DNA from 3 places in the Aromatoleum evansii genome. Region 2 is predicted to be linked to each of the others. Evidence: predicted binding sites of a transcription regulator. Region 2 holds the regulator's gene; each other region holds the start of a gene.

Region 1 (5,227 bases), 1.8 Mb from region 2:
GTGCGTGGCCGGCAGCACCTTCAGCGAATACGACAGGATGCGCGTGCGGCTGTGCGGGCACGGTCGAAGGCGCACGACCTGCGGTCCGAGCTGGACCGGGCGGTCGTACTTGTAGTGGGTGACGTGGTTCAGGGCGACGTGGATCGACACGCTGGATCTCCGCGGATTGTCGGGACGTCGCCGGACGAGCCGCCGGCGACGTTCGGGGATGTGATCTTGTTGTAGAGGCCGGGCGGACCGCTGCGACGCGGCGCGCTCACAGCCAGTCCGGGTTCGGCAGTTCGGCGAAGGCCTCGCGCAGCCGCTCGCCCCACTGGCTGCGGATCTGTGCGTAGTAGGCGTGGTCCAGGTTGACCGAGATGTGCGACTTGACGGTCAGCGCGTCGCGCTCGATGACGCACAGGTCGAGCGGCAGGCCCACCGACAGGTTCGAGCGGATCGTCGAATCCATCGACACCAGCGCGCACTTGGCGCCATCGGCAAGCGTGGAGCCGTAGCGCAGCACGCGGTCGATGATCGGCTTGCCGTACTTCGATTCGCCGATCTGGATGTAGGGCGTGTCCTCGGTGGCTTCGATGAAGTTGCCCGCGGCATAGACGTTGAAGAGCCGCGGCGCCTCGCCGAAGATCTGGCCGCCGACGATCAGCGAGGCGTTGAACTCGACGCCGAACTCGTGCAGCGCGTCGGCGTCGCGCCGGTGCACCTCGCGCACGACGTCGCCGACGTGGCGCGCCACCTCGAACATGTTGGGCGCATTGAAGAGGTTGGCCGAATCGGTGAGCGCAAGGCGCTCGCTGATGATGTTCACGACCGACTGGCTCACCGACAGGTTGCCGGACGTGCACATCACGACCACACGCTCGCCCGGACGCTGCCAGACACGCATCTTGCGGAACGTGTTGATGTGGTCGACGCCCGCGTTGGTGCGCGAGTCGGACAGGAACACCAGCCCCTTTTCGAGGCGCATCGCAACACAGTAGGTCATGGCATTTGCTCGCTTGGTGCCGCGGCCGGAGGGCTCCCGCCGCGGCGGCTCACACGCTTCCCCCGCCCGGCTCAGGCGCCGACGAGGAAGTCCTCGCTGATGCGCACGCTCAGGTCACCGATCGAGTCGATGAAATCGTCCAGCCACGCGTGCAGCCCGCGCTCGAAGATGTCGTCCATGCGGCCGTAACGCAGCGTCGCGTACAGCTGGCCGGCGCGGCGCACGGTCTCGTCGGAGCGGCTGTTGCGCACCTTGTCCAGGATCTCGACCACCCCTTGCATGCACGAATGCAGCGCACGTGGCAGATCCTCGCGCAGGATCAGCAGTTCGGCGACGCGCTCGGGCGTGATCACGTCGCGATAGACCTTTCGATACACCTCGAAGGCCGACACCGAGCGCAGCAGTGCGCCCCAGTGGTAGAAATCGTTGGCATCTACGAGGTCGTCTCCCTGGCTCTGCTGCGCGCCGGGCAGGCCGTGATACTTCACGTCGAGGATGCGCGCGGTGTTGTCGGCGCGCTCGAGCAAGGCCCCTAGCCGAATGAACTGGAAGGCCTCGTCGCGCAGCATCGTGCCAAACATCGCCCCGCGCAGCAGCGAAGCGCGCTGCTTCACCCAGTCGAAGAAGGCCGCGATACCGCCCGAATGGATCTCGGCGAAACTCTGGTCGCGCAGCTGCAGCCAGGTCTCGTTGATCGTCTCCCACATCTCCGCGGTGAGCGTTCCGCGCACCGCGTGGGCATTCTCGCGCGCCGCACGCAGGCAGCTGTAGATAGACGACGGATGCGTCTCGTCGCGCACCATGAAATGCAGCACTTTCGTCGCGGTGACCTCGTCGTGCCGCTTCGCGTAGGCGTATTCGAGGCTGTTCAGCGCGATGATCGCGTTCCAGCTGCTGCGCTCGGTCTCCGCGTCGTGCGGCACGAGCGACATCTGATAATTGACGTCCAGCAGGCGCGCCAGATTTTCCGCGCGTTCGGAATAACGGGCCATCCAGTAGAGGTGATCGGCAGTACGGCTCAGCATGATCGGGGCTCCGGCGCGGCGGTCGTGGTCGGGGGGCGAAGACGGCAGGACTCAGCGCTGCGGTTCGGCATGGCCGTTCTCCAGCACCCAGGTGTCCTTGGTTCCGCCGCCCTGCGAGGAATTGACCACCAGCGAGCCCTCCCGCAGCGCCACCCGCGTGAGCCCGCCCGGCACCAGCGAAACCTCCTTGCCCGAGAGCACGAAGGGCCGCAGGTCGATATGGCGCGGCGCGATGCCGCTGTCGACGTAGGTCGGGCAGGTCGACAGCGCCAGCGTCGGCTGCGCGATGTACTTGTCCGGGTGCACGGTGAGCACCGCGCGGAACTGCTCGATCTCAGCCTTGGTCGCCGCCGGCCCGACCAGCATGCCGTAGCCGCCCGCGCCGTGCACCTCCTTCACGACGAGCTGCGGCAGATGCGCCAGCACGTAGCGCAGGTCGTCCTTCTCGCGGCAGCGCCAGGTCGGCACGTTGTTGAGGATCGGCTCCTCGCCGAGGTAGAAGCGCACCATCTCGCCGACATAGGGGTAGATCGACTTGTCGTCCGCGACGCCCGTGCCGATCGCATTGCACAGCGTCACGCGCCCGGCGCGGTAAGCCTTCAGCAGGCCCGGCACGCCCAGCATCGAATCCGGCCGGAAGACCTGAGGATCGAGGAAGTCGTCGTCGATGCGGCGATAGATCACGTCCACGCGCTTCGGACCGCAGGTCGTGCGCATGTAGACGGCATCGTGGTCGATGAACAGGTCGCGGCCTTCGACGAGCTCGACGCCCATCTGCTGGGCGAGGAAGGAGTGCTCGAAGTAGGCCGAGTTGAATGCCCCCGGCGTCATCACGACCACCGTCGGATCATCCACGCCGGCCGGCGCCACCGCACGCAGCGTCTCCAGCAGCAGATCGGGGTAGTGCTCGACCGGCGCGATCTTCTGCTGCGCGAAGAGCTCGGGGAAGAGCCGCATCATCATCTTGCGGTTCTCCAGCATGTAGGACACGCCCGAGGGCACGCGCAGGTTGTCCTCCAGCACGTAGAACTCCCCCGCCCCCGCGCGCACGATGTCCACACCCGCGATGTGCGCATAGATGCCGTTGGGCACCTTGAAGCCCTTCATCTCCGGGCGGAACTGCGCGTTGTTGAGCACCTCGTCGGCGGGGATGCGGCCCGCGCGCAGGATGTCCTGTCCATTGTAGATGTCGCCCAGGAACATGTTCAGCGCCTTCACACGCTGCTTGAGTCCGGCGCGCAGCGTCTTCCATTCCGCATTGGGGATGATGCGCGGGATGGTGTCGAAGGGAATCAGCCGCTCGGTGCCGGCCTCCTCGCCATACACGGCGAAGGTAATGCCGAGGCGACGGAACGCGAGGTCCGCCTCGGCCCGCTTGCGCGCCATCACGCCCGGCGACAGCCCGCGGGCCCAGGTTTCGAATGGAAGGTAGTGCGGGCGCGTCGTCGCATCCCCATCGTGCATTTCGTCGAAAAACAGCGTCGTCATGATGATTCGATCCGGTTGCGATTCATCGGACATCAGCGAAGACCATGCCAGGGTGAAATTCCCCACAACAGAAGCACCGTTTCATGCGGCTTTCGCAACTTCCGGACGAAACGGCACCAGATCGGTGCAATCTCCGCCCATTCAATGTGCATCAACAAGCGATGCACCAAGATGCAGCTCGCCGCAGCCGGGATGCGCAGCCGCCAGCTCCGCTCCCTCGCGGGTGGGTAAACCTCATCCTAGGAAAGAATTGCGCCCGCTGCGCCCCGTGCCGTCGCAACGGCACGCGCCCGACCCCGGAACCGCCTCAGCCGCGGCCAGCGGCGGGATTCTCGGCGGGGTCGTAAGGAATCACGTTCTCCTGCTCCGCCGGATCGTTGCGTGCGACGATCGCCCTTGCCGGCTCGGTGTCGCTGAGGTTGAAGGCCTGATGCGGGACGTCCGGCGGGATGAACAGGAACTCCCCCGCGCCGCTCACGACCCGCTCGCGCAGGCCGGGCCCGAACCGCGTCTCGACCCGCCCCTCGAGCACATAGATCGCGGTCTCGTAACCGCGATGCCGGTGCGGCGCTGCGACCCCGCCCGGCGGAATGACCACGATATGCATGGACAGCCCGCGGCTGCCGGCCGTCTCGCCCGAGATCCCGACGAAATACGGCAGCCGCTGCCGCGTGAGGACTTCGCGGTCCGGGCGCAGCGCGACCACGGTCCCGGACGATTCTGGCGTTCGTGTCGGCATGCGGGCTCCTCTTGATCGGAGGCTCTGCGGCGGGTCCGCCGCAACTCGTTCAGCGTAGCCCGCCGATTCGGCACTGTCGAGGCAACTCACGGCAACTCACGGCGCGGTCATGCTCCCGTGCCGCCGGTCGCTCCCGCCGACACAGCCTCAATCGTCCGCGAGTTCCGGATATTCCTGCCGCAGCGCGTCGCCGTCGCGCTTCCACGCGAGGCACTCGCCGACAAAGGCCAACGCGCGCGAATCCGGCCAGCGGCGCGGGTCCGGGTCGATGGCGACCTGCCGCGCCATGCGCTCGGGCCACGAGGCCTGGGTGTATGTGTTGCCGACCTGCGTGATGAGGTCGGTAAGATGCGCGCATCCCCGTTCGCTGCCGATGCGTTCGCGAATCTGCCGCCCGAAGCCCGGCCCGATCTGCAGCCCGATCAGGCCGCGGTAGGCATCCACCGCTTCAGGGCACGCCGACCACGGCGCCACCTGCATCGCGGCCCGTACGTCGAGAATCGTGAAATTGTCGTCGATCAGGAAATTGATACCCATGTGGTGCATGAACTCGCCCGCGTGCACCGGCTCGCGGGAGCGGAACGGGACGTCCTCACCTTTTTCGTCCACAACCGTCGCCTCGATTTCCCACAGGCCGTCCTTGCGGCGATAGGCGTGGCACGTGATCTGGCGCGTATGCGTGAGCTCGCGCTCGCAGTCTCCAAGCATTCCTGCCCCCACTCGAATCGGTCATGATCGCCATCGAACGCGATGACGAATGGCTCCATGGTAACGCCTGTCTGGTCCGCGGATCGTCGGCGCGGCCACTCGGAGTTCGGGCAGAACTGCATGAGGATCTAGCGATCCGCAGGCATTTCGACAGCCGAAAAGCAAAAGGCCAGCCCCGGAGGGCTGGCCTTTTGCCTGAATCGATGGTGCCGTTGAAGTGAATCGAACACTCGACCTACTGATTACGAATCAGATTTTTTCTCAATATAGAGAAATACAGAT
Region 2 (5,227 bases):
AGCGGCGTTTCCTCGGCCACGTCGTAGACGCGGGCATTGAGGATCTTTTCCAGGTAATCCGGTGTTGCGGCAGTCATCGGGGAAGCCTTCGCGGGGCGGCGCAAAGACATTGAGCGTATCAGCCGATGCGGCACTGCGGCAAGCGTCTTGCCGGCCGTGCCGTTCAGAGGGTTTCGCCGTCCGCGTCGAGCAGGCGCTGCTGGCGGTCGATGAATTCCTGCGTCGAATCGATGCCGCGCAACTGCAGGATGGTCGAGCGCACGGCAGCTTCGAGCAGCACCGCGATGTTGCGTCCGGCCGCGACCGGCAGGGTGGTGCGGATCACCGGCACGCCGAGGATGTCCTGCGTCTCGCGCTGCACCGGCAGGCGCGAGGGGTCGGACTGGCCCGGCAGGCGGCGTTCCAGATGCACGATCAGGCGCAGGCGCATCTTGCGCCGGCAGGCGGTCTCGCCGAAGATCGTGCGGATGTTGAGGATGCCCAGGCCGCGCACCTCGATGAAGTCCTTGAGCATCTCCGGGCAGCGCCCTTCGAGCACGGTCGGCGCGATGCGCGAGAACTCGACGATGTCGTCGGCGACCAGCCCGTGACCGCGCGAGATCAGCTCGAGCGCGAGCTCGGACTTGCCGGCGCCCGAGCTGCCGGTGATGAACACGCCGATGCCGAGCACGTCCATGAACACGCCGTGCAGGGAGATCTTCTCGGCGAGCTCGCGCGACATGTACAGGCGCAACTGGTCGATCACGCTCGCGGAGGGCTGCGGCGTCGTGATCAGCGCGACGTCGGCGTATTCGCAGATGCCGCGCAGGATGTCGGGGATCGCGCAGCCGTCGGCGACGATGATCGCCGGCGGGCGCGCACCGATGATCTCGGTGAGGTGGTGGGCGACCTTGTCGCGCGCATGGCGCTGCGCCCACGCGAGTTCGGCCGCGCCCAGGATCTGGATGCGCGTCGGGTGGATCAGGTTGAGGTGGCCGACGAGGTCGGCTGGCCAGATGCGCTCTTCGTTGACCGAGATGACCCGGTCCAGCCGGCCGCTGACGTGCGTCAGCTCCAGCTGTTCGCGGTGCAGGTCATACAGCCGCGCGACGCTGGTCTGCCGCATGCGGGCCCCAGGAGGCGAACAGCGAATGGATCGTTGCGACGTCGGGTGCGTTCTGCAGTTGCTCGCGGAAATCGCGGTCGCTGAACATCTGTGCGAGCTCGGAGAGCAGTTGCAGGTGGGTCTCGTTGGCCTGCTCGGGCACCAGCAGCACGAACAGCATCGTGACCGGGCGGCCGTCGGGGGCGTCGAACTGCACCGGGACCGAAAGGCGCAGGAAGGCGCCGGCGGCGTCCTTCAGGCCCTTGATGCGGCCGTGGGGAATGGCGATGCCCTGGCCCAGGCCGGTCGAGCCGAGGCGTTCACGTGAAAACAGGCTGTCGAAGACGACGCTGCGGGCGATGCCCTGATTGTTCTCGAACAGGAGGCCGGCTTGTTCGAAGACGCGCTTCTTGCTGCTCGCGTCCAGATCGATGACGACGTTCGAAGGAGGCAGGAGTTCGGCGATGAGGCTCATGCGGATCACCACCTGCACGACACGGGCCGTGCCGCTGCCGATCGGGGGCGGGAGGAGGCTCGGGGTGTGCGGCAGGCGCGGGTTGAAAACGCGCGAATTATAAACACACCCCGGACCCCCGGCGTGAACTAAAGGATCACAGCTCGGTCGGTTGCTGGTGCTTCAGCGTGTCGTGGCCATGGTCGTGGTTCTTGCCCTTGTATTTGAGCACCTGGCGGTCGAGCTTGTCGGCCATGCTGTCGATCGCCGCGTACATGTCACCGTCCTCGCTCTCGACGTAGATGTCCTTGCCGCGCACGTGCAGCGTGACTTCCGCCTTCTGGCGCAGCTTCTCCACCGACAGGATCACGTTGACGCTGGTCACGTTGTCGAAGTGGCGGATGACGCGATCCAGCTTGGTGTTGACGTACTCGCGGATCGCGGGGGTGACTTCGACGTGATGTCCGGTGATGGTGAGATTCATGATGTTTCCTCGTATTGTCAGATCGTCTTTCAGATCGCTTTGCGCAGGCTGACCGGCGGGATATTGAGTGACTCGCGGTACTTCGCGATCGTCCTGCGTGCCACCACGATACCCTGCTGGCCCAACAACTCGGCAATTTTCGCGTCGGACAGGGGCTTTTTCCTGTCTTCGGCCTCCACCAGCTGGCGAATCAGCGCTCGAATCGCCGTGGAAGATGCCGCCCCACCGGTGTCGGTGGCAACGTGGCTGCCGAAAAAATACTTCAGTTCAAACACGCCGCGCGGTGTGGCCATGAACTTCTGCGTCGTGACCCGCGAGACCGTCGACTCGTGCAGCTCGAGCTGGTCCGCGATCTCCCTCAACGTCAGGGGTCGCATCGCCACATCTCCATAATCGAAGAACTGCCGCTGCTGGTCAACGATCGCCTGCGAAACCCGCAGGATGGTGTCGAAACGCTGTTGCACGTTCTTGATCAGCCAGCGTGCTTCCTGCAGCTGGCTGGTGAGTGCGCCGCCCGATCCGCGGTTCTGCTGCAGGATGCTGGCGTACAGCGAATTGATGCGCAGCTTGGGCATCGCCTCGGGGTTGAGCGTGACCGTCCAGCGGTTGCGCACCTTGCGCACGACGACGTCCGGCAGGATGTAGCGCGTCTCCTGCACCGAGTGCTGGGAGCCCGGATGCGGGTCGAGACGGCAGATCAGCGCGTGCGCGGCGCGCAGCGCGTCGTCGTCGCAGCCGGTGGCGCGCTTGATGCGCAGGAAGTTGCGCTCGGCGAGCAGGTCGAGGTGCTCGTCGACGATCTTCAGCGCGAGGTCGCGCGTCGGGCAGGAGGGCATCGCCCTGAGCTGCAGGCTCAGGCATTCCTGCGGGTTGCGCGCGCCGATGCCGGCCGGGTCGAGGTTCTGTACGTGGTGCAGCGCGATCGAGAGGTCGTCGAGGTCGTATTCGAGCTCGGGCGGCAGCAGCGGCAGCAGTTCTTCGAGCGACTGGTTGAGGTAGCCGTCCTCGTCCAGCGCCTCGATGATGAAGCGCACCAGCGCGCGGTCGCGGTCGGACAGCGGCGACAGGCTCACCTGCTGGTCGAGGTGGTCGCGCAGGCTGGTGCCGGCGGCCTGCAGTTCCTGGAAATCGGTGTCGTCGTCATCGTCGCGGTTCGAGGAGCCGCTGCTCGCGCTCGACCATTCGCCGGCTTCGTCGAAGCTTGCCGGCTCGCTCTCGCCATGCGCCTCCTCGGGGGAGGCAGGTGTTTCGGCCTGGTTGCCGGCGGCTTCGCTCGGCTCGCTCGAGCCCTGGGCCGCGCCCGGCGAAAAATCGCTGCCGTCGCCGTCCTCGCGCTCGAGCATGGGATTCTCGAGGAGGAAGCGTTCCAGCTCCTGGTTCAGCTCCAGCGTGGACAGCTGCAGCAGCTTGATCGATTGCTGCAGCTGCGGCGTCAGCGTGAGGTGCTGGGAGATCTTGAGCTGGAGGGACGGTTTCATGGCGCTTCGCCGATAGTGGGCTCAGAGGCGGAAATGCTCGCCGAGATAGACGCGGCGAACCTGTTCGTTGGCGACGATCTCGTCGGGGCGTCCGCTGGCGAGCACGCGGCCTTCGCTGATGATGTAGGCACGGTTGCAGATGCCGAGCGTCTCGCGCACGTTGTGGTCGGTGATCAGCACGCCGATGCCGCGGTCGCGCAGGAAGCGGATGATCTTCTGGATATCGAGCACGGCGATCGGGTCGACGCCGGCAAAGGGCTCGTCGAGCAGGATCAGGCGCGGGTCGGTCGCGAGCGCGCGGGCAATCTCGCAGCGGCGCCGTTCGCCGCCGGACAGCGAGACCGAGGTGTTGTCGCGCAGGTGCGCGATGCCCAGTTCCTCGAGGAGTTCCTCGAGAAGCTCGTCGACGCGTGCGCTGCCGAGGCCCCGCAGCTCCAGCACGGCGCGGATGTTCTCGGCGACGGTGAGCTTGCGGAATACGCTCATTTCCTGTGGCAGGTAGGACAGGCCGAGGCGCGCGCGCGCATGCACGGGCAGGTGCGTGAGCTCGGCGTCGTCGAGGCGGATGTCGCCGCCGTCGGCACGCACGAGGCCCACGATCATGTAGAAGCAGGTGGTCTTGCCGGCGCCGTTGGGGCCGAGCAGGCCGACCACTTCGCCGCTGCCGACCTCGAAGCCGACATCGTGGACGACGGTGCGCGCCTTGTAGCGCTTCTGCAGTCCGGCGACCTTAAGCAGACTCATCGGGGTTCTCTTTCAATATCTTGCGTATCACGTCGGTGCCGAAGCCGCGCCCCTGCAGGAATCTCGCCTGCCTGGCCCACTCGCGCGCGTCGGCCGGCGTGGCGCCGAACTTGCCGCGCCACACGGTGCGGGCGCGTTCGACGTCATCCTCGACCGCCTCGACATCGAGTGCGGCGTCTATCGTGTCGCGTCCGACGCCGCGCTGGGCGAGCTCACGGCGCAGCCGCGCGGTGCCGAAGCGGGCGGCCTTGCTGCGCACCCAGGCTTCGGCGAAGCGGTGGTCGCTGAGCAGGCCCAGTTCGGTGATGCGGTCGAGCACGTCTTCGATCTCGTCGGCGGAGCCGTGCGGGGCGAGCTTGCGGGCGAGCTCGGCGCGCGAGTGCTCGCGGCGCGCGAGGTGCCGCAACGCGCGTTCCCGCAGGCTCGTCTCCGGCATGATCCCGTGAAGGGGCGTCAGGCCGCCTCGGCAGCCGGTTGCGCGGGCTCGGCCGGCAGTTCCTTGAGGCCGACCGCGACGCGCACCTTGTTCTCGATCTCGCGCGCGAGCGCCGGATTGCCGCGCAGGAACTCGCGCGTGTTGTCCTTGCCCTGGCCGATCTTGTCGCCCTGGTAGGAGTACCAGGCGCCCGCCTTGTCGACGATCTTCTTCTCGACGCCGAGGTCGATGATCTCGCCTTCGCGCGAGATGCCCTCTCCGTAGAGAATGTCGAAGTGCGCTTCCTTGAACGGGGGCGAGACCTTGTTCTTGACGACCTTGCAGCGCGTCTCCGAGCCGACGACCTCGTCGCCCTTCTTGATCGCGCCGGTACGGCGGATGTCGAGGCGCACGGAGGCGTAGAACTTGAGCGCATTGCCGCCCGTGGTGGTCTCCGGGTTGCCGAACATCACGCCGATCTTCATGCGGATCTGGTTGATGAAGATCACCAGCGTGTTGGTGCGCTTGATGTTGGCGGTGAGCTTGCGCAGCGCCTGGCTCATCAGGC
Region 3 (5,227 bases), 1.8 Mb from region 2:
TCGACAATGGCGATTCGGCCCTCACGCAGTTGTCGGACCTCGGCATCGAACTGCAGCCATCGCTGCTGCCCGGCACCGGCGGCCGCCTGGGCATCGACATGGCGGCATTGCGCGCGGCCTTCGAGGCGGATCCCGAAGGCAGCTTCTCGCTGCTCGCGCGGGCCGCCGAGGCATTCGCGACGGTGGCGACCGAATTCACTTCGTCAAACGGCGACGTGAACTCGCTTCTCGCGACCCAGCTCCGGTTCTCGTCCCTGCAGCTGACGCTCGGCCTCTTCGACAGCGGCAGTGATTCCTCGCAAGGCGGCCTGCAGAACCTCACCGACCTCCTCATGCTGGCCTCGCTCGGCAATGGCGGGCCGGAGTCGCAGACGCGCGTGGTGGCCGCGCTCAATGAGTTCTCGCTCATTTCCGCCCTGCTGCGCTGATCACCGCGCGGTCGGCCATCGACGAGAACCTGGCCGAGTCGGGCTGTAGTTCGCAGATGGGGCCGATCGGGACGATCATCGTCACGACCACGACCGCCGGACCGTCTGCGCGGCGGCGGCCTTCATACGGCATCGCAACATGCCAAACAGATCGCCATGCAATTACAACTCATTGATTAAACTGTTTCATTTATCGTAATAATCGTGATATAAAAAAATTTTCAGGCAGAAGATGTTGCGTTGCACAAGTTCTTCCAATAAAGTTTGAACCGTCTCCTCCACCCTCCTCCTTTGGTGTGGATTTAGCCCGGACCGTCAAACGTCCGGGCTTTTTCTTTTCTGCAGCCCCGCCAGTCCATAGGGGATTCTGATCGCGCGATAAAAACATTTGTAGGACAAACTTATTGCGCCGCATCATACGGTACCGTATGCTTTGAACCGTCTCCTCCACCCTCCTCCTTTGGTGTGGATTTAAGCCCGGGCCTCAGTTGCTCGGGCTTTTTCTTTTCTGCGCCCGCGAGCGACCTCAGGCAGTTCCCCGCGGCGTGTTCAGCAGCGCCCAGATCTTGTCCACCATCGGATTGCTGTTGTCCGCCGCGCGATGCAGGCGGACTTCCAGCGGGCAGGTCCACTGCGCGGGGCCGGCCTCCACCAGCCGACCTTCGGCGAGTTCGCGGCCCACGCAGCTCTCGGGCAACCAGCCGAGCCCGTGCCCTTCGAGCACCATCGCCTTGAGCGCCTCCGACATGTGGGTATCGAAAGAACGGTCGAAATGGCAGCGCTCGTTGGCGCCGAGCAGGATCATCTCGACCACGTGTCCGAGGTAGGTGCCCGACGAGTAGGCGAGGAAGGGCACGACCGCCTCGGCCCGCCCCGGCAGCTTGTAGCGCGGCCGGCCGTCCGTGCGCGGCGCCGACAGGGGCAGCATGCGGTCGGTGGCGAGCGCGATGTAGGGAAAGCGCACGGGGTCGAGCAGCATCGGCAGCTGCGGGTGGTGGTACGCGATGAGGAGATCGGTGGCGCCCTCGATCAGCGCGCTCGCCCCTTCGGGCACGTTCACCGCACCGACGCGCGCGACGACGTTGCCCAGCGCTTCCTTCAGTTGCCCCAGCCAGCGCGGGAAGAAGGTGAGCGACAAGGTATGCGCGACCGAGAAGCGGACGGTGTCGATGTTACCGGGCGACTGTCCGCGTAGCACGGTGCGCATGTCGTAGGTGCGCCGCAGGATGTCGGCCGCGAAGCCGCGGAAGATCCGTCCGGCGGCGGTGAGATGCACGCCCTGCGCGCGGCGGTCGATGAGCTCGACGCCGAGCCAGTCTTCCAGCGCCTGGATGTGGCGGCTGAAGGTCGGCTGGGAGACGTTGCGGCGTTCGGCGGCGCGCGAGAAGGCGCGCGCGTCCGTCAGCGTCAGGAAGTCCTCGATCCACTTGATCTGCATGTTGCACGCTCCTGCGGTGTCCGTGCCGCGGCATCCGGCGAGTTGTCGCGATGCGCGGTCCTATTCGGGTTCCTTGGGGATGTTATGCGTTTTTTGCATGGCGCGGCACGCAATCCGTTTTCGGTCCGTAGCATCCATGCGTCACACCACACATCGGAGGAAACATGACGCAGACGACCGAACGCATCGAACACGATCTCCTGGGGGACCGCTCCCTGCCCGCCGACTCCTACTACGGGGTCCATACGCTGCGCGCGGTGGAGAATTTCCCGATCACCGGCACGCCGATTTCGATCTATCCCGATCTCGTGCGTGCGCTGGCCGCGATCAAGCAGGCCGCCGCACTGACCAACAACGAACTCGGCTTGCTGGATCGCGAACGCACGGACGCGATCGTGCGGGCCTGCGAGGAGATTCGCGCCGGGGCGCTGCACGAGCATTTCGTCGTCGACGTGATCCAGGGCGGCGCCGGCACCTCGACCAACATGAACGCGAACGAGGTGATCGCGAACCGTGCACTGGAGCTGCTCGGTTGCGCGAAGGGCGACTACGCCCGCCTGCACCCGAACGAGCATGTGAACATGAGCCAGAGCACCAACGACGTGTATCCCACGGCGCTGAAGCTCGCGGGCTATGCGGGAATCTTCGAGCTGATCGAAGCGATGGAAGTGCTGAAGGCGGCGTTCCACGAGAAGGCGGTCGAGTTCGCCGACGTGCTGAAGATGGGGCGCACGCAGTTGCAGGACGCGGTGCCGATGACGATGGGGCAGGAGTTCTCGACCTACGTCGTGATGCTGGGCGAGGACATCGAGCGGCTGAAGGAGGCGGTGCTGCTGATCTGCGAGATCAACCTCGGTGCGACGGCGATCGGCACCGGCATCAACGCCCACCCCGACTACGCCGCGCTGGTGCGCCGGCATCTGGCCGAGATCACCGGCATCCCGGTGCTGACGGCGCCGAACCTGGTCGAGGCGACGCAGGACTGCGGCAGCTTCGTGCAGCTGTCGGGCGTGCTCAAGCGCGTCGCGGTGAAGCTCTCCAAGGTGTGCAACGACCTGCGCCTGCTATCCTCGGGGCCGCGTGCAGGCTTCGGCGAGATCAACTTGCCGGCGCGCCAGGCGGGGTCGTCGATCATGCCGGGCAAGGTGAACCCGGTGATTCCGGAAGTGGTGAACCAGATCGCCTACGAGGTGATCGGCAACGACATGACGATCTCGTTCGCCGCCGAGGCCGGCCAGCTGCAGCTGAACGCCTTCGAGCCGATCATCGCCCACAGCCTGTTCAAGAGCGTCACCCACCTGCGCGCGGGCTGCCTGACGCTGGCGGAGCGCTGCGTCAAGGGCATCACCGTGAATCGCGAATTCCTGCGCAGGAGCGTCGAGAATTCGATTGGCCTCGTGACCGCGCTGAATCCCTACATCGGTTACGCCAACGCGACCGGCATCGCCCAGGAGGCGCTGGTCGGCGGACATAGCGTGTATGAGCTGGTGCTCGACAAGGGCCTGCTCACCCGCGAGCAGCTCGACGAGATCCTGCGGCCCGAGGTGCTCACGCAACCGCGCGCGCTGGTCGGCCTGGCCTAAGGCCGAAGGTCCGCGTGAGACCTCGAGATGCTGCAATGCACAATTCCAGTCTTGTATAAGACATGATTAGGAATCCCCTTCACCGCCTGGCCATTCGAAGATCTAATCGCTGGATATAAAAATTTGAAGTGCATTATTATTGCGTCGCACAAGCCGGTTCGATAGTATTTGAACCGTCTCCTCCACCCTCCTCCTTTGGTGTGGATTTAAGCCCGGGCCTCAGTTGCTCGGGCTTTTTCTTTTCCGGCTCTGGCTTTTCGCCGACGGTGCCGGAACACGAGCACCGACCGCCCCCCCCTGGAACATCGCACACCAAACTCGGCGGCTCCCGAGTGCATCGATTGCGCGTATTGCCCGTGCATTGCAGCCCCGGGTCTGCACATTCGGATGCCTGATCGAGCGATAAAAAAATTTGTCGTACAAATTTATTGCAACGCACAAGCGCTGCCATTAAGATTTGAACCGTCTCCTCCACCCTCCTCCTTTGGTGTGGATTTAGCCCGGTCCCTCACAGGTCCGGGCTTTTTTCTTTTGTGCCGGTTCGATGTACTCGTTAGGGTCGCGCGATCCCCGGCTTGCTCGTGCGCGCGGCGCGCAACGGTCTCGGCAACCGGAGGCACATGCAATGGTGTCGGCGCACCAAGAATCTGCATTGCCGGTCATTTGCCGTGTAAATCACCGCATGAGAACTTCTCACAGCGACATTGTTGAATTACTCAACCATTTCGTTTAGTATTTCAACTGTCTCCTCCACTTCCTCCTTTGGTGTGGATTACAGCCCGAGCCCCTCCAGAGCTCGGGCTTTTTTTTGCGAATCCTGCCTGCCTCGCCTCAGACGGCCGTCAGCAGCTGCCCTTCGGTATCGCCAAGCTCCTGCCGGCTCCGCACCTCGGGGTAGTAGCACATGTAGCCGCTCGCGCAATGGCTCGGCGCGTCGCGCAAGCCGACCGCGAACTTGCGCACCGCGTCGGCCGGCTCGCCCGCCTCGATGCGCTCCAGTACGCGAGCGACCAGTTCGACGCTCTTGATCTTGCGTTCGCTCGCGCCCTCGCGGCCGGCGATCTTCACCGAATGCACGCCCGCCGCGTGCATCGCCGGCATCGCGCAGACGCCGCAGGGGCCCCAAGGGTAGCCGTTCGGTGCGGATGTGAAGCCGTTGCCGAAGCGGTACCAAAGCCAGCGTTTGTAATCGAGATCGTTCTGTTCCAACCGGCGCAGCGCGCGCTCCTGCGGTTGGCCGCCGCCGGTCGCCTGATACTCGAACTGGTAGTTGTCGATGCAGATCGGGCCGCCCTTGTTCATCGGCAGATGGACGGTGTGGCAGGCGCCCTCCTCGAACACGCAGCCGTCGTTGAGGACGAAGGCTTCGATGTCGAGTTCGGGCAGCTCCGTCGTGATCGCGGCGATTTCGGCGACCGTCACGTCCCTCGGCAGGATGATGCGATTCGCGCCGAGCGCGGCGAAGAAGCGCGCGGATTCGACGTTGCGGCAGGTCGCCACCGAGCTCACATGGATGTCGAGGTCGGGCACGTTCGCCGCGAGCGAGGCGATCAGCGAGATGTCGGCGACGATCGCGGCCTTGCCGCCGATGCTGCGGAAGCGCGTGCCGATCTCGGTCAGTGCGTCGAGGTGCTGTTCGCCGTACTGCTGCGCGTTGAGGACGAGGAAGACTTCGGCGTCGAGCGCGGTGGCCTTGTCGACGACGCGTTCGAGATCGGCGTAGCCGTTGAGGTTGCCGAACACGCGACGATTGACGCCGGAGGTGTTGAAGCGCTGGA

Evidence for each region. The regulator sigma-54, encoded in region 2, starts transcription at its own class of promoters, with help from an activator protein. The targets are predictions, from matches to a motif close to TGGCACGCTTNCTGCTNA.
Region 1: a site for sigma-54 is predicted at 3,531-3,548, ahead of U5817_RS06785 (circularly permuted type 2 ATP-grasp protein). Genes of this name have one in related genera too.
Region 3: a site for sigma-54 is predicted at 1,970-1,987, ahead of aspA (aspartate ammonia-lyase). Genes of this name have one in related genera too.

The regions. Positions count from the first base shown of each region.
Region 1 is NZ_CP141259.1:1,471,945-1,477,171, reverse strand. Features, by position in the region: gene U5817_RS06800 (DUF2126 domain-containing protein) at 1-150, opposite strand, end outside; gene U5817_RS06795 (peptidase) at 257-985, opposite strand; gene U5817_RS06790 (alpha-E domain-containing protein) at 1,057-2,010, opposite strand; gene U5817_RS06785 (circularly permuted type 2 ATP-grasp protein) at 2,062-3,498, opposite strand; gene U5817_RS06780 (cupin domain-containing protein) at 3,806-4,237, opposite strand; gene U5817_RS06775 (DUF2889 domain-containing protein) at 4,385-4,945, opposite strand; gene U5817_RS06770 (hypothetical protein) at 4,969-5,166, shown strand.
Region 2 is NZ_CP141259.1:5,029,460-5,034,686, reverse strand. Features, by position in the region: gene ilvA (threonine ammonia-lyase, biosynthetic) at 1-77, opposite strand, end outside; gene hprK (HPr(Ser) kinase/phosphatase) at 164-1,105, opposite strand; gene ptsN (PTS IIA-like nitrogen regulatory protein PtsN) at 1,074-1,559, opposite strand; gene hpf (ribosome hibernation-promoting factor, HPF/YfiA family) at 1,696-2,022, opposite strand; gene U5817_RS23565 (RNA polymerase factor sigma-54) at 2,052-3,500, opposite strand; gene lptB (LPS export ABC transporter ATP-binding protein) at 3,522-4,244, opposite strand; gene recX (recombination regulator RecX) at 4,231-4,680, opposite strand; gene recA (recombinase RecA) at 4,698-5,227, opposite strand, start outside.
Region 3 is NZ_CP141259.1:1,407,390-1,412,616, reverse strand. Features, by position in the region: gene U5817_RS06445 (hypothetical protein) at 1-428, shown strand, start outside; gene U5817_RS06440 (LysR substrate-binding domain-containing protein) at 955-1,866, opposite strand; gene aspA (aspartate ammonia-lyase) at 2,031-3,449, shown strand; gene U5817_RS06430 (U32 family peptidase) at 4,281-5,227, opposite strand, start outside.